2 regions of the Lysinibacillus sp. JK80 genome follow, and region 1 is predicted to be linked to the other one. Evidence: a T-box and tRNA genes for the amino acid it is inferred to sense, from the RefSeq annotation. Region 1 holds a T-box; the other holds one or more tRNA genes.
The links. A T-box is a leader RNA that pairs with one kind of tRNA and senses whether it is charged. The one in region 1 lies ahead of alaS (alanine--tRNA ligase), so its partner is inferred to be a tRNA-Ala.

Region 1 (11,108 bases):
ATTACCTGCTTGACTTCCTGTTCCATTGATTCTTCTGGAAAATTAAATTTCATCGTTTGATCAAATGAACTCATGACCAGCACCTCGCTTTCAGAAATAAGGAGATGTGCAAACAAGCTCATCTCCAATTTCTCTTTATTATAACATGTTTTGGTGAATTAATTAAATGGATTTAACATAATCATACACAGAAAGTAGTGCTTCATCAAGTTTTGATGCATCTTTTGCACCTGCCATCGCCATATCTGGACGACCGCCACCTTTACCACCACATGCTTCCGCAACCATTTTCACAATATTCCCTGCATGGTAATTGCCACCAACTAATTCTTTTGAAACACCAGCACATAACATAACTTTTTCACCATCAACTGCTCCAAGAACAATGACTGCTTTTGGCATTTTTGCTTTCAGGTCATCCATCATTTGACGGAGTTGATTGTTATCCTTCGCTTCCACTTTTGTAGATAGCACTGTCACATCTCCAATTGTTTGAGCGGCATCAACAACTGCCCCTGCCTGTGCATTGGCGATTTTTTGAGATAATGCTTCGTTTTCACGTTGTAATTCTTTGTAGTCTGCTTGTAATGCCTGTACTTTTGTGACAATATCTTTAGCATTTGCTTTTAATAATGTCGCTGCATCATTTAATAATGCTTCTTCTTCTTTTACTGCTTCATAAGCAACTTTTCCTGTAACAGCTTCAATACGACGAGTACCTGCACCGATACCACCTTCTGAAACAATTTTAAAGAAGCCAATTTCAGAAGAGCGTTTAACATGGATACCACCACATAGCTCAATCGAATAATCTCCGATGGATACTACACGTACAACATCTCCATATTTTTCACCGAATAATGCCATAGCACCCATTGCTTTTGCTTCATCAATACCTTTTTCTTCAATAACGACCTCTATATCATCCCACACTTTTTCATTTACAATACGTTCAATTTGCTGTAATTCTTCTTTTGTAACTTGACCAAAGTGAGAGAAATCAAAACGTAAACGATCAGGTCCTACATATGATCCAGCTTGGTTCACATGATCACCTAGCACATCTTTTAATGCACGTTGCATAATATGTGTTGCCGTATGGTTTTTAATGATTAAATTACGGTCATCACGATTGACCACTGCTTGCACTGCATCTTCCACATGCATTTCCCCAGATTCAACTACTACTGTATGAAGCGGTTGACCATTCGGTGCTTTTTGAACATCTTTTACAACAGCCGTAAAGCTATCATTTGAAATAGTACCACTATCAGCAATTTGACCACCCATTTCAGCGTAGAATGGTGTCTTCGCTAAAATAACCAATGCTTCCTGACCTTCCGAAGCGACTTTCGCAACTTGACCATTGACGATCATTGCAGCGATTTCAGTATTAACACTTAACGTATCATAGCCAACAAATTCACTTGCAACCGTTAAGTTTGCTAATACTTCATTCTGTACTTGCATCGAATCAACATCTTGTCGTGCAGCACGCGCGCGTTCACGTTGCTCTTCCATCGCTGCCTCAAAACCTTCATGATCTACTTTCATGCCTACTTCCTCTGCATATTCTTCCGTTAGCTCGATTGGGAAACCATAAGTATCATATAAACGGAAAGCATCTGCTCCTGGGATGTAATCATGACCAGCTGCTTTTTGAGATTCCACTACTTCATTAAAGATAGCTAAACCACCATCTAATGTTTCGTGGAAACGAATTTCTTCATTTTTAATGACACGTTGAATAAATTCGCATTTCTCTGTAACTTCTGGATAGAAGTCTTCCATAATTTTACCCACAGTTGGTACAAGTTCAAACATAAATGGTTTTTCAATACCAATTTGTTTAGCATAGCGAACGGCACGACGTAGTAAGCGACGTAATACATAGCCACGGCCTTCATTTGAAGGCAGGGCACCATCGCCTATAGCAAATGCTACTGTACGGATATGGTCTGCAATCACTTTAAATGGTGTATTAATATCTTCATCTGAGCCAAAGATTTCATTTAAGTCTACTTCGCCAGGTCGTTTATATTTACGATTGGCAAACTCCTCGATTTTTTCAATAATTGGCATAAATAAATCAGTATCAAAGTTTGTTGGTACATTTTGCACGACGGACACAATACGCTCTAAGCCCATACCTGTATCAATATTTTGCTTTGGTAGTGGCGTGTAAGTGCCATCAGGATTATGGTTAAATTGAGAGAACACAAGGTTCCAAATTTCTAGGTAACGCTCATTTTCTCCTCCTGGATACATTTCAGGGTCATTTTCATCTGAGCCGTATTCTACGCCGCGATCATAAAAAATCTCTGAGTTCGGACCAGATGGGCCTTCTCCTATATCCCAGAAGTTCCCTTCTAAACGAATTAAACGTTCTTCTGGAATACCAATTTCCTGATGCCAAACATCATATGCCTCCTGGTCTTCTGGGTGAATCGTGATGGATAATAACGCTGGATCAAAGCCCATCCATTTTTTATCTGTTAAAAACTCCCAAGCATAATGAATTGCTTCTTTTTTAAAGTAGTCACCAATAGAGAAGTTTCCTAACATTTCAAAGAATGTATGGTGTCGAGCTGTTTTCCCAACGTTTTCAATATCGTTGGTACGAATCGATTTTTGTGCATTTGTAATACGTGGATTATCAGGGATAATACGGCCATCAAAATATGGTTTCAAAGTTGCAACACCTGAGTTGATCCAAAGAAGTGATGGATCATTTATTGGCACAAGTGGTGCTGATGGCTCATGATGATGCCCCTTTTCTTTAAAAAATTCCAAATACATACGGCGAATATCTACTGCTTTCATTGGATAAATTCCTCCTATTTTATATTGTAAAATCACGATACGAATCCTGCGATTTACCGAAGAAAATAAAAAAAGCCCTCATCCCCAAAAAGGGACGAGGACTTGTCATTAGTCTCGCGGTACCACCCTAGTTGTAAGTAAAAACCTTACTTACCTCTTTAGCACTTGTAACGTCAGTGAACGGCAGGGATTAGCTGCACTCTGGAGTAGCTTTCGGCATTTGCTGTTGTGAGGATTTTTTCAGCCTAGAAATCCCTTTCTTGTGCACACACAAATACGTACTTTTTCCATCATCGTTTTTACTTTTTCTATCGAAAATTATAAAAAAAATCTATTGCGCTGTCAATTAGTACTAGTCTGACTAACACTAACTAAGCAATCATTTTTTTGAAATATATCCACATACCCCATGTAAAGAAAACTAAGAAGGCGCTAATTGCAATAGTTGTATAAGGGGTATCTTGATAAGGTAAAGGTACATTCATTCCAAAAAAACTAGTAATTACTGATAGTGGTAACATAATTGTCGAAATGACCGTTAATAAATTCAGCTTTTCAATGGATTTCCCACTGATAATTGAAAAATACGTATCAAGCGTGCTGTTCACTAAATCGCGATATGTCTCTGTGGAGTCGACAATACGTTCTAGATGGTCATTCAAATCTTTATAGAATGGAATATTTTCTTCTTGAATGTCAAATTTCCACTGGCCATTGATTGTAGAAAAAATTCTTCTTTGTGGCATAATGGCCTGACGAATTAAAATAATTGTCCGCTTCAATGCAAGAAATTCCTCTGTCACCACTTTTGGTTGATAATCATAAATTTCTTCTTCTAGTTCATCTATACGCGCGCGAATTCGTTCTAATACTGGGAAATATTCGTCTGTAATACCGTCAATAATTGTATGCAATAAAAAATCAGTACCCTTTTCCAAATATCTTGGGCTATTGACACAAACATTTTCCATTTTTCCTAGCCATTGCAACTTTTGCTTATGCACAGTCACAATATAGTTTGGTCCCATAAAAATATTTAACTCAACGGTTGTAATTTCATTGTTACTTTTCTCATTATAAATTGGTGCATGGAGCACAAAAAATTTATAATCACCATAACTATCCATTTTTGGACGTGAGCCTTCATGTAAGCAATCTTCAACTGCTAGTGGATGAAAGCCAAATACATCAGCTATATTATTCAATTCATTATAACTATAGGCATATAAATCTACCCATAATAAATCTTCATTATGAATAGGGAGTTGTAAATCAATCATATTGAAATCATGTTGGACTGTCTTACTGCTGCTATTATAATAGTGGATTTTAATCATTGCATTTCACCTCGTGTTTGTTATTGAGGGAAACAAAAGGTCATCCTTAATCACCCTTTGTCTGCATCGGTGATCAGAAATCGATGACTTTTTATGTGTTTCCGTTTGCCTAAATGATACTTATTCGGTTCAGGACTACTATCCATTTCTCATCACCTTCCTTCCATAACAAAAACACGCCTTCTACGAATGAAGGCGTGTTGAATACACATATCAAAAAATAGCAATAAAATACATTGCATGCTTGTTACCTTCAAACGTTGAGTTTTAGCACTATGCGGCATAGGAATATGTCCAGCTACGTTAAAAAACACCTTATTTCGATGATTTCTGTTGACCCATTGGCGTCTCTCGACATTTTTGGGTAGTAGCGTATCTCCAGCATAGGAGCCTCACCTAACGAAGGGAGTCTTATTTTTTTATTCCTGTAAATGATAACGGATAGTTTCACAACTGTCAAACTTTCTATCAATCATTTTTCAAAAAGTCTTCCACTCTTTGCACTAAATGCTCTCGTTGATAAGATTGATAGAGCAGGCTAGATAAACGTACAGGATCACCAAAGAAAAAGCGTTCATACAATGTCTGTCTTGTGCCAAAACTACTCATCGTTAAATCCCAAGCTAAACGGAATTTCTTTACTCGCTCTTCCCCTTTGTCTTGAAATGATTGCAGATAATGATCAAGATCCCCATCATCCGTTGCAAAAGCTTTTGCACTCGGTATGGACATTAATCCACTTGCTCCCAGTTGCTGTATGATATCTGTAAAGGTAGGATATACTTTCGGGAAAATATGAATAGCGACCTGTAATGTGGATTGGTCTGGTCTGATAAAGCCAAAGGAATCCCTTTGTGCCTCAATTTCTGATTTTAATTGCAATGCTTTCATCGTTTCTAATGCTACGATGACATCTACCACGTTTTGATGGACATGTTGGTAATCCCCAATATTTATGGAATCCACAATCATTTGTACAACCCCTAGGATGAATTCCGTCTTAGCAATTTGACGTGACAGCACATGATGCAAAGTATACGCTTGGAAGCCACTAACATTCATAAATTGATTGGCCACTTCAACATTTTCGTAATAAAATACCCGTTCCCACGGGACAACTACATCATCAAACACAACGATTGCATCCATTTCTTCAAAACGTGCACTTAACGGATAATCAAAGGTAGAATCTCCGCCTACAAATGATTGCCGACATAAAAACTTTAAGCCTTGCGTGTTACTTGGAATAGAAAACCCGAAACCTTTTCCCTCATCATAGCCATTTGTTGATAAAACAAGAAGCTCATCTGTTATGCCACCCTGTGTCGCTAGTAATCTTGCTCCTTTAATGACTAAGCCCTCACTTGTTTTCCCAATGATTTTAGCTGCAATGGTTACTTCTTCATCCTCATAGTAAAAGCGCTTGCGATTTACCTGTGGTTCGATAAAGGTATGTGTTATCGTAATATCATTCTCGCGAGCATACTCATAGAACTTTAGCAAATGCTCTGGGAAACAATTTGGCTTCTCTTTTAAAAAATCTGACGCTGATGCAAGGGCCATTAATGTTGTATTCATATAATCAGGGCTTCTCCCCATAAAGCCTTGAGAAGATAATGCCCATTCCCTTGCCGCTTGGCGCCTCTTCACAAGATCTTCTGGCGTCAATACTTGAAGAAATGACATGCCAACTTTCTGTTTACTAGTTGGCGATTCATAGGTCATTTTTTCAAGAAGTGCCTCTTGATGTTGTAAATCAAAAAGTTTCGCTTGACTCTGGATAATTCCTTTAAAGGCAGGATGTTCTGACACCTTTCCTGTCACGACTTTCCCATCTATCGAAATATACGTTTTTAAAGCATCAATTCGTTCAATATACTGTTGCCCTGTCATTATTGGCATGCTGTCACCCCTATACATTCCCTATGTTTTTGTACTCATCTAGTATATGAAATGTCCAAATATTAGGTGACGATACATCAATTAGAAAAACCCGATTAGACAGTCTAATCGGGAATATATATTTTATTCATCCAAAAAATCATATGGAGAGACATCATTCATACCAATCATTGGATGAATATAAGGGGCTGTTTCTACTGTTAGCTTTTGTTCAACGGAAACAGGCTCCTGCATCCCTTCATTATCTACTGGCACTGCCTCGACTTCCACAAGTTCTTCCTCAATTTCCATTGGGTTAAGTCTTGCACGTAAAGAGGTGAAACGCTGAAGGTCATCTGTACGTTGTAAACCATCCGCAAGCACATCTGGTTCACCACATAAAATCAAAAAGTTTTTAGCACGTGTAATACCTGTGTATAAAAGATTACGCCGTAACATTTTGGAATACCCTCTAACCACTGGCATAATGACCGTTTGAAACTCAGAGCCCTGTGATTTATGGATGGAGCAACAATAAGCTAGTGTCAATTGATTGAGGTCGCTTCGTTGATAGGTCACTTCAATGCCATCAAAGGATACGATCAGTAAATCTTGTTTTTCGATCGTCTCCTTCGCCTTAATAATACTAATGACCTCACCCATATCTCCATTAAAGACATTGCTTTCAGGTTGATTGACAAGCTGAAGAACTTTATCCTTTATTCGATAGGTGACATCCCCAAAGACTAGCTCTTTTCGTGTGCCAGTATCATTTGGGTTAATAAGCTCTTGAATCATTTTATTTAAATTATCTATACCAGCTGGTCCTTTATACATGGGCGCCAACACTTGAATATTACGGATTTCCTGGCCCTTTGCGACAGCACTTTTGACAACTTGAGTTACAACGTTGGCAACTTGGTCTGCTGAAGCCTTAATAAACGAACGATCAGAGGTTTTAGCTGTTAACTCTTGTGGAATCGTTCCTTTTTTTATTTGATGCGCAAGTTCAATAATCGTTGAGCCTTCTGCTTGTCGATAAACATCTGTTAGCTCGACAGTTGGTAGCTGCTTGGATGCTAATAAATCCTTTAACACCTGTCCTGGACCTACTGGTGGAAGCTGATCCTGGTCTCCAACAAAGACAACTTGAACATCTTCATGTAAAGCTTTTAATAATTGATGGGCAAGCCATGTATCAACCATTGACATTTCATCCACGATAATCAGCTTACCTGTTACTTCCCGCTCTGTTTCTTCCTCTTTTTCTTGCCCTGTAAAACCGAGCAGTCGATGGATGGTCATCGCAGGAAGCTCTGTTGATTCGGCTAATCGTTTAGCAGCACGTCCAGTCGGCGCACAAAGAATAATCGGAAAAGGCTCCTCTTTTTGAGCATACTCTTTTGGATTTAAGGATAGCCCATGAAGCTTTGCATAAACTTCTACGACTCCCCGTACAACAGTGGTTTTCCCCGTACCAGGACCACCCGTTAAAATCATAACAGCTGAATTTAAAGCCTGTTCGATGGCATTCGCTTGTGTTTCTGCATAGGTAACATTGAGTAGCTCCTCTGTTTCTCCAATGGCTTTTCGAATTTCATCTTTACTAAAATGTTCAGCCTTATTATTCCGCTCGATAAGCGATAAGATTTTCGATGCAATCCCTACCTCCGAAAAATAGAGTGATGGCAGATATAACCTTGTCTCTTCACCACAAATTTTGCCTTCTTCACGGAGTCCGATACAGGCTTGAGAAATATCCTCGAATGGTATCTCCTGTCGTTGGCTTTGTTCAAGCATTTCCTTAACGAGCGGTAAAACCTGTTCTGCATCTAGATAAACATGTCCATCCGATAAAGCTGCTGTATTTAAAATATGTAAAATCGCTGCTTTGACACGATCAGGATGTTTACCAGTTATACCTAATTTCGCACCTAGCTCGTCGGCTCGAAAGAAACCCACCCCTTCCACATCTTCAATCAAGCGGTATGGATTTTCTGTCAGTAATTCAATGGCTTCTGTTCGATAGGTTTGATAAATCTTCATCCCAAGCTGTGGACCAAATCCCCACTCATTCAATTGAATCATGACCCGCTCTAAGCCTAAGTTTTGCTCAATGGTGCGGTGAATGACTTCTTTTTTTTCAGCGGATAGACGCGGAACAGCATCGAGGGCACTAGGATCTTCTAAAATAACACGGAGTGCATTAGCACCTAGTTTTTCAACAATCGTTTCAGCTGTTTTTTTCCCGATCCCTACGAAGAGGTCACTAGATAAATAATGAATAATTCCTTGCTCAGTTGCAGGTACCTCTTTTGTAAATGTCTCAATTTGAAATTGAGCACCGTATTTAGGATGCTGTTTTAAAATACCAGTAAATCGATATTGTTCATCCATTTGTAGTGGGGGAAAATAACCAACAACAATAATCTCTTTATCTTCATATTGCAAATTCGTCTCTTGAATTTTCACACGTACAATCGAATACATATTTTGCGCATTATGAAAGATAGAGACGATCGGACGTCCGAGTATAAAAAATTTATTGAGTTCAAATAAATCTAAATGATCTGTCATGTTCGGTCCGTCCTTTCTTATAGTTTTCAATCTTTTTATTTTACCATAGCCACATGAAAATATCGCAGACAAAAATATATCCACTTTGTTATTTTTACATTATTTTGACAAATGACAATTCTCTGCCTTTATCCTCCGTTCCATGCTATGATTAATATGAATTAGTTGCACGGAAGGATTGTGAAATTATTGGAATTTAGACCTTGCATCGATTTACACGATGGCAAAGTAAAGCAAATTGTAGGTAGCACTTTGGGATATACAAATCAAGCAGTTGTAGAAAACTTTATTTCTCAACATGATGCTAGCCACTATGCACAAATGTTTGCCCAAGATCGTTTAACAGGTGGACACGTTATTATGCTAGGCTCTGGTAATGAAGAAGCTGCCCTATCCGCTTTAACAGCCTATCCTCAAGGCTTGCAAATAGGTGGTGGCATTACAGCTGACAATGCTCAAAAGTATATTGACGCAGGCGCTTCGCATGTCATTGTCACATCCTATATTTTTCATGATGGTCAGCTCGATTTAGCGCGTTTAAAGCGCTTAAATCAATTAATTGGTAAAGAACACCTTGTTATCGATCTCAGTTGTAAGATGCGTGACGGAAAGTGGTTTGTCATGACAGATAAATGGACTACATTTAGTCATTTCGAAGTCAATGCTGCGTCGATTGCCTATATTGAAGACTTTTGTGATGAGCTGTTAATACATGCTGTCGATGTTGAAGGAAAAAAGGGTGGTATGCAGGAAAGCTTGGTACAGGATTTAGCTGCCTGGACATCTATTCCAACTACCTATGCAGGTGGCGTTCGTTCAATCGAAGACTTAGAAAAATTTAATCAATTAGCCCACGGAAAACTTCATATAACCATTGGAAGTGCGCTCTCAATTTTTGGTGGCGATTTACCTTATACAGATGTAGTAGAATATTGTAAAAAAGGCGGGATCTTGTGAAGCTCATTTATAAAGATTATGTTTTTCCATTTCAAGAAACTAATTTAGAGAGAATCATAGATGGTAAGTATTTTAAAGTGAATAAAAAGGATCATTCTCTTGCGATTCATGTACAACTTGACAACGAACAAATGTTATTGGAATTTTCAAAATCACTAAAGGCAACATGTGGGTTCTTACGCGATCAAGAAACAGAGCCTTATATTGGAACCTATATTGATTTACAAATTTTCGTTGATGAGTTTAATAAGCGCTATAACTTAAATGCTGAAATTATTAGTTAAAACAAGGGGACAAATGGTTCCCTTGTTTAACCTCAAACCCTCTTCTGCATTTCTTCCTTGCCCCTATTTCTGAAACCTTTTCATTGTCATGTGAGTTATATATTGTATAGCATAAACCACAGGGGGCTTACATGACTAAACTACATATTTTTTTCCAACCTTATTTTTATGCTTTCCGCTCTTCTTATAGAGATGATCACCGTGATCCCCTATGGTGTAGGCTTTCATAGTGGATACAGAACATGGTGGATAACTTTTGGTCCGTTTAATTTCTATATAGCTCGTATTAGTTTGCCTATATTAATTGTTTATTTATGTAAGCTTTCAATCAATAAAAATTTATCATTGACGATAGGATTGAAGTTCCTCATAGAAGGTATATTATTAATGAATCAGATGCAGGGCAAATCATTACGTTTGCTTGTGCATCAAACATTCTTTTATGGAGAGCTATAGAAAATTCCATTTGGAAGTATCTCGTTGCCATCACAGCTATACAAAAAATAAAAATTGAATAAACCGTAAAAGAAAGGATTTACAAACGATGAAAACTGAACTAGAAGTAAACACTTTAAAATCTTTTCAAACTGAATTAACACGCTTCTTTTTAGCTTACAAATTTGCTCTACAGGAAGTGGAAACGAAAATTAATATATTACAAGAAGAATTTAAGTTAATTCATGAATATAATCCAATTGAGCATGTTTCTACACGTGTAAAATCACCTAAAAGTATTTTAACGAAGATGATGAAAAAAGAGCTTCCTCCATCAATAGAGGCCGTGCGTGAAAATATCCGCGATATAGCTGGTGCTCGCATCACCTGTTCCTTTGTGGAGGATATTTACAAGGTAAGTGCCATGTTACAAGCACAGCATGACATGGAAGTTGTTGAGGTGAAGGATTATATAGCCAATCCAAAAGAAAATGGCTACCAAAGCTTACATCTTATTATTAAAATTCCTATCTTTATGTCAGACCATATGGAAAAGGTCTATACAGAGATCCAAATTCGTACAATTGCAATGGATTTCTGGGCAAGCTTAGAACACAAAATTTATTATAAGTATAACAAAGAAGTACCTGAGCATATTCGACATGAATTAAAGGAAGCCGCACTACAAGCAGCTGAATTAGATCAAAAAATGGAGCGACTGAATAAGGAAATCAATATTTTAAAAGAAAATGAAGCCGAGCCTTCATTGCTAGACAGTACCCCCATCGCACATTTAGCGAAATACTTAACGGAA
Region 2 (11,108 bases), 140 kb from region 1:
TGCTAAATGAACCTTGAAAACTGAACAAGCAAAACGTAATCAATAAAGTTTTAAGTAGCTAGTTTTGCTAGTGAACAAAACAAAAATTTTGGACATCAAACATGATGCCAGCAAAACAATTTGAGCTAATCAAATTTCTTTTATGGAGAGTTTGATCCTGGCTCAGGACGAACGCTGGCGGCGTGCCTAATACATGCAAGTCGAGCGAACAGAAAAGGAGCTTGCTCCTTTGACGTTAGCGGCGGACGGGTGAGTAACACGTGGGCAACCTACCCTATAGTTTGGGATAACTCCGGGAAACCGGGGCTAATACCGAATAATCTCTTTTGCTTCATGGTGAAAGACTGAAAGACGGTTTCGGCTGTCGCTATAGGATGGGCCCGCGGCGCATTAGCTAGTTGGTGAGGTAACGGCTCACCAAGGCGACGATGCGTAGCCGACCTGAGAGGGTGATCGGCCACACTGGGACTGAGACACGGCCCAGACTCCTACGGGAGGCAGCAGTAGGGAATCTTCCACAATGGGCGAAAGCCTGATGGAGCAACGCCGCGTGAGTGAAGAAGGTTTTCGGATCGTAAAACTCTGTTGTAAGGGAAGAACAAGTACAGTAGTAACTGGCTGTACCTTGACGGTACCTTATTAGAAAGCCACGGCTAACTACGTGCCAGCAGCCGCGGTAATACGTAGGTGGCAAGCGTTGTCCGGAATTATTGGGCGTAAAGCGCGCGCAGGCGGTCCTTTAAGTCTGATGTGAAAGCCCACGGCTCAACCGTGGAGGGTCATTGGAAACTGGGGGACTTGAGTGCAGAAGAGGAAAGTGGAATTCCAAGTGTAGCGGTGAAATGCGTAGAGATTTGGAGGAACACCAGTGGCGAAGGCGACTTTCTGGTCTGTAACTGACGCTGAGGCGCGAAAGCGTGGGGAGCAAACAGGATTAGATACCCTGGTAGTCCACGCCGTAAACGATGAGTGCTAAGTGTTAGGGGGTTTCCGCCCCTTAGTGCTGCAGCTAACGCATTAAGCACTCCGCCTGGGGAGTACGGTCGCAAGACTGAAACTCAAAGGAATTGACGGGGGCCCGCACAAGCGGTGGAGCATGTGGTTTAATTCGAAGCAACGCGAAGAACCTTACCAGGTCTTGACATCCCGTTGACCACTGTAGAGATATAGTTTCCCCTTCGGGGGCAACGGTGACAGGTGGTGCATGGTTGTCGTCAGCTCGTGTCGTGAGATGTTGGGTTAAGTCCCGCAACGAGCGCAACCCTTGATCTTAGTTGCCATCATTTAGTTGGGCACTCTAAGGTGACTGCCGGTGACAAACCGGAGGAAGGTGGGGATGACGTCAAATCATCATGCCCCTTATGACCTGGGCTACACACGTGCTACAATGGACGATACAAACGGTTGCCAACTCGCGAGAGGGAGCTAATCCGATAAAGTCGTTCTCAGTTCGGATTGTAGGCTGCAACTCGCCTACATGAAGCCGGAATCGCTAGTAATCGCGGATCAGCATGCCGCGGTGAATACGTTCCCGGGCCTTGTACACACCGCCCGTCACACCACGAGAGTTTGTAACACCCGAAGTCGGTGAGGTAACCTTTTGGAGCCAGCCGCCGAAGGTGGGATAGATGATTGGGGTGAAGTCGTAACAAGGTAGCCGTATCGGAAGGTGCGGCTGGATCACCTCCTTTCTAAGGATTATTTCGGAATACAAACCTTGGGTTTGTAAGATTACGTTTTGCGTTCAGTTTTGAAGGTTCATTCTTCTGAATGAAACACTTCAAAACTTGTTCTTTGAAAACTGGATAAAACGACATTGAAATTGTAACAAACACATTTATTTTTTAAGTTTTTTTATAGGCTTAATAACTTGGTTAAGTTATTAAGGGCGCACGGCGAATGCCTTGGCACTAGGAGCCGAAGAAGGACGGCACTAACACCGATATGCTTCGGGGAGCTGTAAGTGAGCTTTGATCCGGAGATTTCCGAATGGGGGAACCCACTACGTTTAATCGCGTAGTATCTTGACGTGAATACATAGCGTCTTGAAGGCAGACCCAGGGAACTGAAACATCTAAGTACCTGGAGGAAGAGAAAGAAAAATCGATTCCCTGAGTAGCGGCGAGCGAAACGGGAAGAGCCCAAACCAAGAGGCTTGCCTCTTGGGGTTGTAGGACACTCTATACGGAGTTACAAAAGAGCGAGTTAGATGAAGCGACTTGGAAAGGTCCGCCAGAGCAGGTAAAAGCCCTGTAGTCGAAAGTTCGTTCTCTCCTGAGTGGATCCTGAGTACGGCGGAACACGTGAAATTCCGTCGGAATCCGGGAGGACCATCTCCCAAGGCTAAATACTACCTAGTGACCGATAGTGAACCAGTACCGTGAGGGAAAGGTGAAAAGCACCCCGGAAGGGGAGTGAAAGAGATCCTGAAACCGTGTGCCTACAAGTAGTTAGAGCCCGTTAATGGGTGATAGCGTGCCTTTTGTAGAATGAACCGGCGAGTTACGATTACGTGCAAGGTTAAGCTTTAGAAGGCGGAGCCGCAGCGAAAGCGAGTCTGAATAGGGCGAAATAGTACGTGGTCGTAGACCCGAAACCAGGTGATCTACCCATGTCCAGGGTGAAGGTGAGGTAACACTTACTGGAGGCCCGAACCCACGCACGTTGAAAAGTGCGGGGATGAGGTGTGGGTAGCGGAGAAATTCCAATCGAACTTGGAGATAGCTGGTTCTCTCCGAAATAGCTTTAGGGCTAGCCTCGTGATGAGAATACTGGAGGTAGAGCACTGTTTGGACTAGGGGGCCATCCCGGTTTACCGAATTCAGACAAACTCCGAATGCCAGATATTTATACACGGGAGTCAGACTGCGAGTGATAAGATCCGTAGTCAAAAGGGAAACAGCCCAGACCACCAGCTAAGGTCCCAAAGTAATCGTTAAGTGGAAAAGGATGTGGCGTTGCACAGACAACCAGGATGTTGGCTTAGAAGCAGCCATCATTTAAAGAGTGCGTAATAGCTCACTGGTCGAGTGACGCTGCGCCGAAAATGTATCGGGGCTAAACGATTCACCGAAGCTGTGGATTGACATCTATGATGTCAGTGGTAGGAGAGCGTTCTAAGTGCGTTGAAGTCAGATCGGAAGGACTGGTGGAGCGCTTAGAAGTGAGAATGCCGGTATGAGTAGCGAAAGACGGGTGAGAATCCCGTCCACCGTATGACTAAGGTTTCCTGAGGAAGGCTCGTCCGCTCAGGGTTAGTCGGGACCTAAGCCGAGGCCGATAGGCGTAGGCGATGGACAACAGGTTGATATTCCTGTACCACCTCCTCACCGTTTGAGAAATGGGGGGACGCAGTAGGATAGGGTAAGCGCGCCGTTGGTTGTGCGCGTCCAAGCAGTAAGGCGTGTGTGTAGGCAAATCCGCACACTGTAACGTTGAGCTGTGATGGCGAGTCCGTATGGACGAAGTTCCTGATTTCACACTGCCAAGAAAAGCCTCTATCGAGGTGAGAGGTGCCCGTACCGCAAACCGACACAGGTAGTCGAGGAGAGAATCCTAAGGTGTGCGAGAGAACTCTCGTTAAGGAACTCGGCAAAATGACCCCGTAACTTCGGGAGAAGGGGTGCTCTTGAGCGTGCAAGCGCATGAGAGCCGCAGTGAATAGGCCCAGGCGACTGTTTAGCAAAAACACAGGTCTCTGCAAAACCGTAAGGTGACGTATAGGGGCTGACGCCTGCCCGGTGCTGGAAGGTTAAGAGGAGTGGTTAGCGCAAGCGAAGCTGCGAATTGAAGCCCCAGTAAACGGCGGCCGTAACTATAACGGTCCTAAGGTAGCGAAATTCCTTGTCGGGTAAGTTCCGACCCGCACGAAAGGCGTAACGATCTGGGCACTGTCTCAACGAGAGACTCGGTGAAATTATAGTACCTGTGAAGATGCAGGTTACCCGCGACAGGACGGAAAGACCCCGTGGAGCTTTACTGTAGCCTGATATTGAATTTTGGTACAACTTGTACAGGATAGGTAGGAGCCAGAGATCTCGGAGCGCCAGCTTCGAAGGAGGCGTCGGTGGGATACTACCCTGGTTGTATTGAAATTCTAACCCATGCCCCTTAGCGGGGCAGGAGACAGTGTCAGGCGGACAGTTTGACTGGGGCGGTCGCCTCCTAAAAGGTAACGGAGGCGCCCAAAGGTTCCCTCAGAATGGTTGGAAATCATTCGTAGAGTGTAAAGGCACAAGGGAGCTTGACTGCGAGACCTACAAGTCGAGCAGGGTCGAAAGACGGGCTTAGTGATCCGGTGGTTCCGCATGGAAGGGCCATCGCTCAACGGATAAAAGCTACCCCGGGGATAACAGGCTTATCTCCCCCAAGAGTCCACATCGACGGGGAGGTTTGGCACCTCGATGTCGGCTCATCGCATCCTGGGGCTGTAGTCGGTCCCAAGGGTTGGGCTGTTCGCCCATTAAAGCGGTACGCGAGCTGGGTTCAGAACGTCGTGAGACAGTTCGGTCCCTATCCGTCGTGGGCGTAGGAAATTTGAGAGGAGCTGTCCTTAGTACGAGAGGACCGGGATGGACACACCGCTGGTGTACCAGTTGTCTTGCCAAAGGCATCGCTGGGTAGCTATGTGTGGACGGGATAAGTGCTGAAAGCATCTAAGCATGAAGCCCCCCTCAAGATGAGATTTCCCATTACGCAAGTAAGTAAGATCCCTCAAAGACGATGAGGTAGATAGGTTCGAGGTGGAAGTGTGGTGACACATGGAGCTGACGAATACTAATCGATCGAGGACTTAACCAAAAAAGTTTGAAACATTCAATGCACCGTTTATCCAGTTTTGAAAGAACAAGTAAGCTTTTAAAAAAAGCTTGCATTTATACTGAAATATGGTATAATAAATCTTGTCTTTTAATAAGTCTAGTGATGATGGCAAAGAGGTCACACCCGTTCCCATACCGAACACGGAAGTTAAGCTCTTTAGCGCCGATGGTAGTTGGGGGTTTCCCCCTGTGAGAGTAGGACGTCGCTAGGCATAATACCCAGGAGGATTAGCTCAGCTGGGAGAGCATCTGCCTTACAAGCAGAGGGTCGGCGGTTCGAGCCCGTCATCCTCCACCATATGCCGGTTTAGCTCAGCAGGTAGAGCAACTGACTTGTAATCAGTAGGTCGTGGGTTCGATTCCTATAGCCGGCACCATTTTTTCGAGCCATTAGCTCAGTTGGTAGAGCATCTGACTTTTAATCAGAGGGTCGAAGGTTCGAGTCCTTCATGGCTCACCATTTATAAATAATAATAAGCGGGTGTGGCGGAATTGGCAGACGCACTAGACTTAGGATCTAGCGCCGCAAGGCGTGGGGGTTCGACTCCCTTCACCCGCACCATTATTTTCATTGCCAGATAAAAAAAGCTTATGCACATGCGGAAGTAGTTCAGTGGTAGAACACCACCTTGCCAAGGTGGGGGTCGCGAGTTCGAACCTCGTCTTCCGCTCCAAATGTGCCGGGGTGGCGGAACTGGCAGACGCACAGGACTTAAAATCCTGCGGTAGGTGACTACCGTACCGGTTCGATTCCGGTCCTCGGCACCATTTTAAATGCGCCCGTAGCTCAATTGGATAGAGCGTCTGACTACGGATCAGAAGGTTATGGGTTCGACTCCTGTCGGGCGCGCCATAAGAACAACGGGAAGTAGCTCAGCTTGGTAGAGCACTTGGTTTGGGACCAAGGGGTCGCAGGTTCGAATCCTGTCTTCCCGACCATTTCCTAAAAATAAAAATATGGGGCCTTAGCTCAGCTGGGAGAGCGCCTGCCTTGCACGCAGGAGGTCAGCGGTTCGATCCCGCTAGGCTCCACCAATTCAATTACATGAACCTTGAAAACTGAACAAGCAAAACGTAATCAATAAAGTTTTAAGTAGCTAGCTTCGGTTAGTGAACGAAACACAATTTTGGACATCAAACATGATGCCAGCAAAACAATTTGAGCTAATCAAATTTCTTTTATGGAGAGTTTGATCCTGGCTCAGGACGAACGCTGGCGGCGTGCCTAATACATGCAAGTCGAGCGAACAGAAAAGGAGCTTGCTCCTTTGACGTTAGCGGCGGACGGGTGAGTAACACGTGGGCAACCTACCCTATAGTTTGGGATAACTCCGGGAAACCGGGGCTAATACCGAATAATCTCTTTTGCTTCATGGTGAAAGACTGAAAGACGGTTTCGGCTGTCGCTATAGGATGGGCCCGCGGCGCATTAGCTAGTTGGTGAGGTAACGGCTCACCAAGGCGACGATGCGTAGCCGACCTGAGAGGGTGATCGGCCACACTGGGACTGAGACACGGCCCAGACTCCTACGGGAGGCAGCAGTAGGGAATCTTCCACAATGGGCGAAAGCCTGATGGAGCAACGCCGCGTGAGTGAAGAAGGTTTTCGGATCGTAAAACTCTGTTGTAAGGGAAGAACAAGTACAGTAGTAACTGGCTGTACCTTGACGGTACCTTATTAGAAAGCCACGGCTAACTACGTGCCAGCAGCCGCGGTAATACGTAGGTGGCAAGCGTTGTCCGGAATTATTGGGCGTAAAGCGCGCGCAGGCGGTCCTTTAAGTCTGATGTGAAAGCCCACGGCTCAACCGTGGAGGGTCATTGGAAACTGGGGGACTTGAGTGCAGAAGAGGAAAGTGGAATTCCAAGTGTAGCGGTGAAATGCGTAGAGATTTGGAGGAACACCAGTGGCGAAGGCGACTTTCTGGTCTGTAACTGACGCTGAGGCGCGAAAGCGTGGGGAGCAAACAGGATTAGATACCCTGGTAGTCCACGCCGTAAACGATGAGTGCTAAGTGTTAGGGGGTTTCCGCCCCTTAGTGCTGCAGCTAACGCATTAAGCACTCCGCCTGGGGAGTACGGTCGCAAGACTGAAACTCAAAGGAATTGACGGGGGCCCGCACAAGCGGTGGAGCATGTGGTTTAATTCGAAGCAACGCGAAGAACCTTACCAGGTCTTGACATCCCGTTGACCACTGTAGAGATATAGTTTCCCCTTCGGGGGCAACGGTGACAGGTGGTGCATGGTTGTCGTCAGCTCGTGTCGTGAGATGTTGGGTTAAGTCCCGCAACGAGCGCAACCCTTGATCTTAGTTGCCATCATTTAGTTGGGCACTCTAAGGTGACTGCCGGTGACAAACCGGAGGAAGGTGGGGATGACGTCAAATCATCATGCCCCTTATGACCTGGGCTACACACGTGCTACAATGGACGATACAAACGGTTGCCAACTCGCGAGAGGGAGCTAATCCGATAAAGTCGTTCTCAGTTCGGATTGTAGGCTGCAACTCGCCTACATGAAGCCGGAATCGCTAGTAATCGCGGATCAGCATGCCGCGGTGAATACGTTCCCGGGCCTTGTACACACCGCCCGTCACACCACGAGAGTTTGTAACACCCGAAGTCGGTGAGGTAACCTTTTGGAGCCAGCCGCCGAAGGTGGGATAGATGATTGGGGTGAAGTCGTAACAAGGTAGCCGTATCGGAAGGTGCGGCTGGATCACCTCCTTTCTAAGGATTATTTCGGAATACAAACCTTGGGTTTGTAAGATTACGTTTTGCGTTCAGTTTTGAAGGTTTATGAAATTTAATAAAACTTCCAAGAGGGCCTATAGCTCAGCTGGTTAGAGCGCACGCCTGATAAGCGTGAGGTCGATGGTTCGAGTCCATTTAGGCCCACCATATATACCTCTTGGGGCCTTAGCTCAGCTGGGAGAGCGCCTGCCTTGCACGCAGGAGGTCAGCGGTTCGATCCCGCTAGGCTCCACCATTTTTTTGTTCTTTGAAAACTGGATAAAACGACATTGAAATTGTAACAAATACATTTATTTTTTAAGTTTTTTTATAGGCTTAATAACTTGGTTAAGTTATTAAGGGCGCACGGCGAATGCCTTGGCACTAGGAGCCGAAGAAGGACGGCACTAACACCGATATGCTTCGGGGAGCTGTAAGTGAGCTTTGATCCGGAGATTTCCGAATGGGGGAACCCACTACGTTTAATCGCGTAGTATCTTGACGTGAATACATAGCGTCTTGAAGGCAGACCCAGGGAACTGAAACATCTAAGTACCTGGAGGAAGAGAAAGAAAAATCGATTCCCTGAGTAGCGGCGAGCGAAACGGGAAGAGCCCAAACCAAGAGGCTTGCCTCTTGGGGTTGTAGGACACTCTATACGGAGTTACAAAAGAGCGAGTTAGATGAAGCGACTTGGAAAGGTCCGCCAGAGCAGGTAAAAGCCCTGTAGTCGAAAGTTCGTTCTCTCCTGAGTGGATCCTGAGTACGGCGGAACACGTGAAATTCCGTCGGAATCCGGGAGGACCATCTCCCAAGGCTAAATACTACCTAGTGACCGATAGTGAACCAGTACCGTGAGGGAAAGGTGAAAAGCACCCCGGAAGGGGAGTGAAAGAGATCCTGAAACCGTGTGCCTACAAGTAGTTAGAGCCCGTTAATGGGTGATAGCGTGCCTTTTGTAGAATGAACCGGCGAGTTACGATTACGTGCAAGGTTAAGCTTTAGAAGGCGGAGCCGCAGCGAAAGCGAGTCTGAATAGGGCGAAATAGTACGTGGTCGTAGACCCGAAACCAGGTGATCTACCCATGTCCAGGGTGAAGGTGAGGTAACACTTACTGGAGGCCCGAACCCACGCACGTTGAAAAGTGCGGGGATGAGGTGTGGGTAGCGGAGAAATTCCAATCGAACTTGGAGATAGCTGGTTCTCTCCGAAATAGCTTTAGGGCTAGCCTCGTGATGAGAATACTGGAGGTAGAGCACTGTTTGGACTAGGGGGCCATCCCGGTTTACCGAATTCAGACAAACTCCGAATGCCAGATATTTATACACGGGAGTCAGACTGCGAGTGATAAGATCCGTAGTCAAAAGGGAAACAGCCCAGACCACCAGCTAAGGTCCCAAAGTAATCGTTAAGTGGAAAAGGATGTGGCGTTGCACAGACAACCAGGATGTTGGCTTAGAAGCAGCCATCATTTAAAGAGTGCGTAATAGCTCACTGGTCGAGTGACGCTGCGCCGAAAATGTATCGGGGCTAAACGATTCACCGAAGCTGTGGATTGACATCTATGATGTCAGTGGTAGGAGAGCGTTCTAAGTGCGTTGAAGTCAGATCGGAAGGACTGGTGGAGCGCTTAGAAGTGAGAATGCCGGTATGAGTAGCGAAAGACGGGTGAGAATCCCGTCCACCGTATGACTAAGGTTTCCTGAGGAAGGCTCGTCCGCTCAGGGTTAGTCGGGACCTAAGCCGAGGCCGATAGGCGTAGGCGATGGACAACAGGTTGATATTCCTGTACCACCTCCTCACCGTTTGAGAAATGGGGGGACGCAGTAGGATAGGGTAAGCGCGCCGTTGGTTGTGCGCGTCCAAGCAGTAAGGCGTGTGTGTAGGCAAATCCGCACACTGTAACGTTGAGCTGTGATGGCGAGTCCGTATGGACGAAGTTCCTGATTTCACACTGCCAAGAAAAGCCTCTATCGAGGTGAGAGGTGCCCGTACCGCAAACCGACACAGGTAGTCGAGGAGAGAATCCTAAGGTGTGCGAGAGAACTCTCGTTAAGGAACTCGGCAAAATGACCCCGTAACTTCGGGAGAAGGGGTGCTCTTGAGCGTGCAAGCGCATGAGAGCCGCAGTGAATAGGCCCAGGCGACTGTTTAGCAAAAACACAGGTCTCTGCAAAACCGTAAGGTGACGTATAGGGGCTGACGCCTGCCCGGTGCTGGAAGGTTAAGAGGAGTGGTTAGCGCAAGCGAAGCTGCGAATTGAAGCCCCAGTAAACGGCGGCCGTAACTATAACGGTCCTAAGGTAGCGAAATTCCTTGTCGGGTAAGTTCCGACCCGCACGAAAGGCGTAACGATCTGGGCACTGTCTCAACGAGAGACTCGGTGAAATTATAGTACCTGTGAAGATGCAGGTTACCCGCGACAGGACGGAAAGACCCCGTGGAGCTTTACTGTAGCCTGATATTGAATTTTGGTACAACTTGTACAGGATAGGTAGGAGCCAGAGATCTCGGAGCGCCAGCTTCGAAGGAGGCGTCGGTGGGATACTACCCTGGTTGTATTGAAATTCTAACCCATGCCCCTTAGCGGGGCAGGAGACAGTGTCAGGCGGACAGTTTGACTGGGGCGGTCGCCTCCTAAAAGGTAACGGAGGCGCCCAAAGGTTCCCTCAGAATGGTTGGAAATCATTCGTAGAGTGTAAAGGCACAAGGGAGCTTGACTGCGAGACCTACAAGTCGAGCAGGGTCGAAAGACGGGCTTAGTGATCCGGTGGTTCCGCATGGAAGGGCCATCGCTCAACGGATAAAAGCTACCCCGGGGATAACAGGCTTATCTCCCCCAAGAGTCCACATCGACGGGGAGGTTTGGCACCTCGATGTCGGCTCATCGCATCCTGGGGCTGTAGTCGGTCCCAAGGGTTGGGCTGTTCGCCCATTAAAGCGGTACGCGAGCTGGGTTCAGAACGTCGTGAGACAGTTCGGTCCCTATCCGTCGTGGGCGTAGGAAATTTGAGAGGAGCTGTCCTTAGTACGAGAGGACCGGGATGGACACACCGCTGGTGTACCAGTTGTCTTGCCAAAGGCATCGCTGGGTAGCTATGTGTGGACGGGATAAGTGCTGAAAGCATCTAAGCATGAAGCCCCCCTCAAGATGAGATTTCCCATTACGCAAGTAAGTAAGATCCCTCAAAGACGATGAGGTAGATAGGTTCGAGGTGGAAGTGTGGTGACACATGGAGCTGACGAATACTAATCGATCGAGGACTTAACCAAAAAAGTTTAAAACATTCAATGCACCGTTTATCCAGTTTTGAAAGAACAAATCTTTCAATTAAATACAAAGTCTAGTGATGATGGCAAAGAGGTCACACCCGTTCCCATACCGAACACGGAAGTTAAGCTCTTTAGCGCCGATGGTAGTTGGGGGCTTCCCCCTGTGAGAGTAGGACGTCGCTAGGCAAAAGAAAGATCAGAGAATAAATTCTCTGATCTTTTTTGCTTTTTTGTTGTCTCAAATTAAGAAGATAGTTTAAAGTAGGCTGTCCCCGGAAAAA

Region 2: it has a tRNA-Ala gene. The T-box ahead of alaS (alanine--tRNA ligase) is inferred to sense a tRNA for this amino acid. The anticodon was not compared.

What each region holds. Positions count from the first base shown of each region.
Region 1 covers NZ_CP058997.1:3,104,923-3,116,030, forward strand. The annotation lists gene HXV90_RS15645 (IreB family regulatory phosphoprotein) at 1-74, opposite strand, end outside; gene alaS (alanine--tRNA ligase) at 163-2,823, opposite strand; T-box leader at 2,911-3,126, opposite strand; gene corA (magnesium/cobalt transporter CorA) at 3,195-4,160, opposite strand; M-box (ykoK) riboswitch at 4,406-4,571, opposite strand; gene hpaB (4-hydroxyphenylacetate 3-monooxygenase, oxygenase component) at 4,629-6,062, opposite strand; gene recD2 (SF1B family DNA helicase RecD2) at 6,186-8,618, opposite strand; gene hisA (phosphoribosylformimino-5-aminoimidazole carboxamide ribotide isomerase) at 8,808-9,575, shown strand; gene HXV90_RS15675 (hypothetical protein) at 9,572-9,859, shown strand; gene HXV90_RS15680 (GTP pyrophosphokinase) at 10,404-11,108, shown strand, end outside.
Region 2 covers NZ_CP058997.1:2,964,797-2,975,904, reverse strand. The annotation lists rRNA gene HXV90_RS14925 (16S ribosomal RNA) at 140-1,691, shown strand; rRNA gene HXV90_RS14920 (23S ribosomal RNA) at 1,873-4,800, shown strand; rRNA gene rrf (5S ribosomal RNA) at 4,917-5,032, shown strand; tRNA gene HXV90_RS14910 (tRNA-Val) at 5,043-5,118, shown strand; tRNA gene HXV90_RS14905 (tRNA-Thr) at 5,122-5,197, shown strand; tRNA gene HXV90_RS14900 (tRNA-Lys) at 5,205-5,280, shown strand; tRNA gene HXV90_RS14895 (tRNA-Leu) at 5,298-5,382, shown strand; tRNA gene HXV90_RS14890 (tRNA-Gly) at 5,420-5,494, shown strand; tRNA gene HXV90_RS14885 (tRNA-Leu) at 5,500-5,588, shown strand; tRNA gene HXV90_RS14880 (tRNA-Arg) at 5,597-5,673, shown strand; tRNA gene HXV90_RS14875 (tRNA-Pro) at 5,683-5,759, shown strand; tRNA gene HXV90_RS14870 (tRNA-Ala) at 5,780-5,855, shown strand; rRNA gene HXV90_RS14865 (16S ribosomal RNA) at 5,999-7,550, shown strand; tRNA gene HXV90_RS14860 (tRNA-Ile) at 7,645-7,721, shown strand; tRNA gene HXV90_RS14855 (tRNA-Ala) at 7,734-7,809, shown strand; rRNA gene HXV90_RS14850 (23S ribosomal RNA) at 7,900-10,827, shown strand; rRNA gene rrf (5S ribosomal RNA) at 10,898-11,013, shown strand.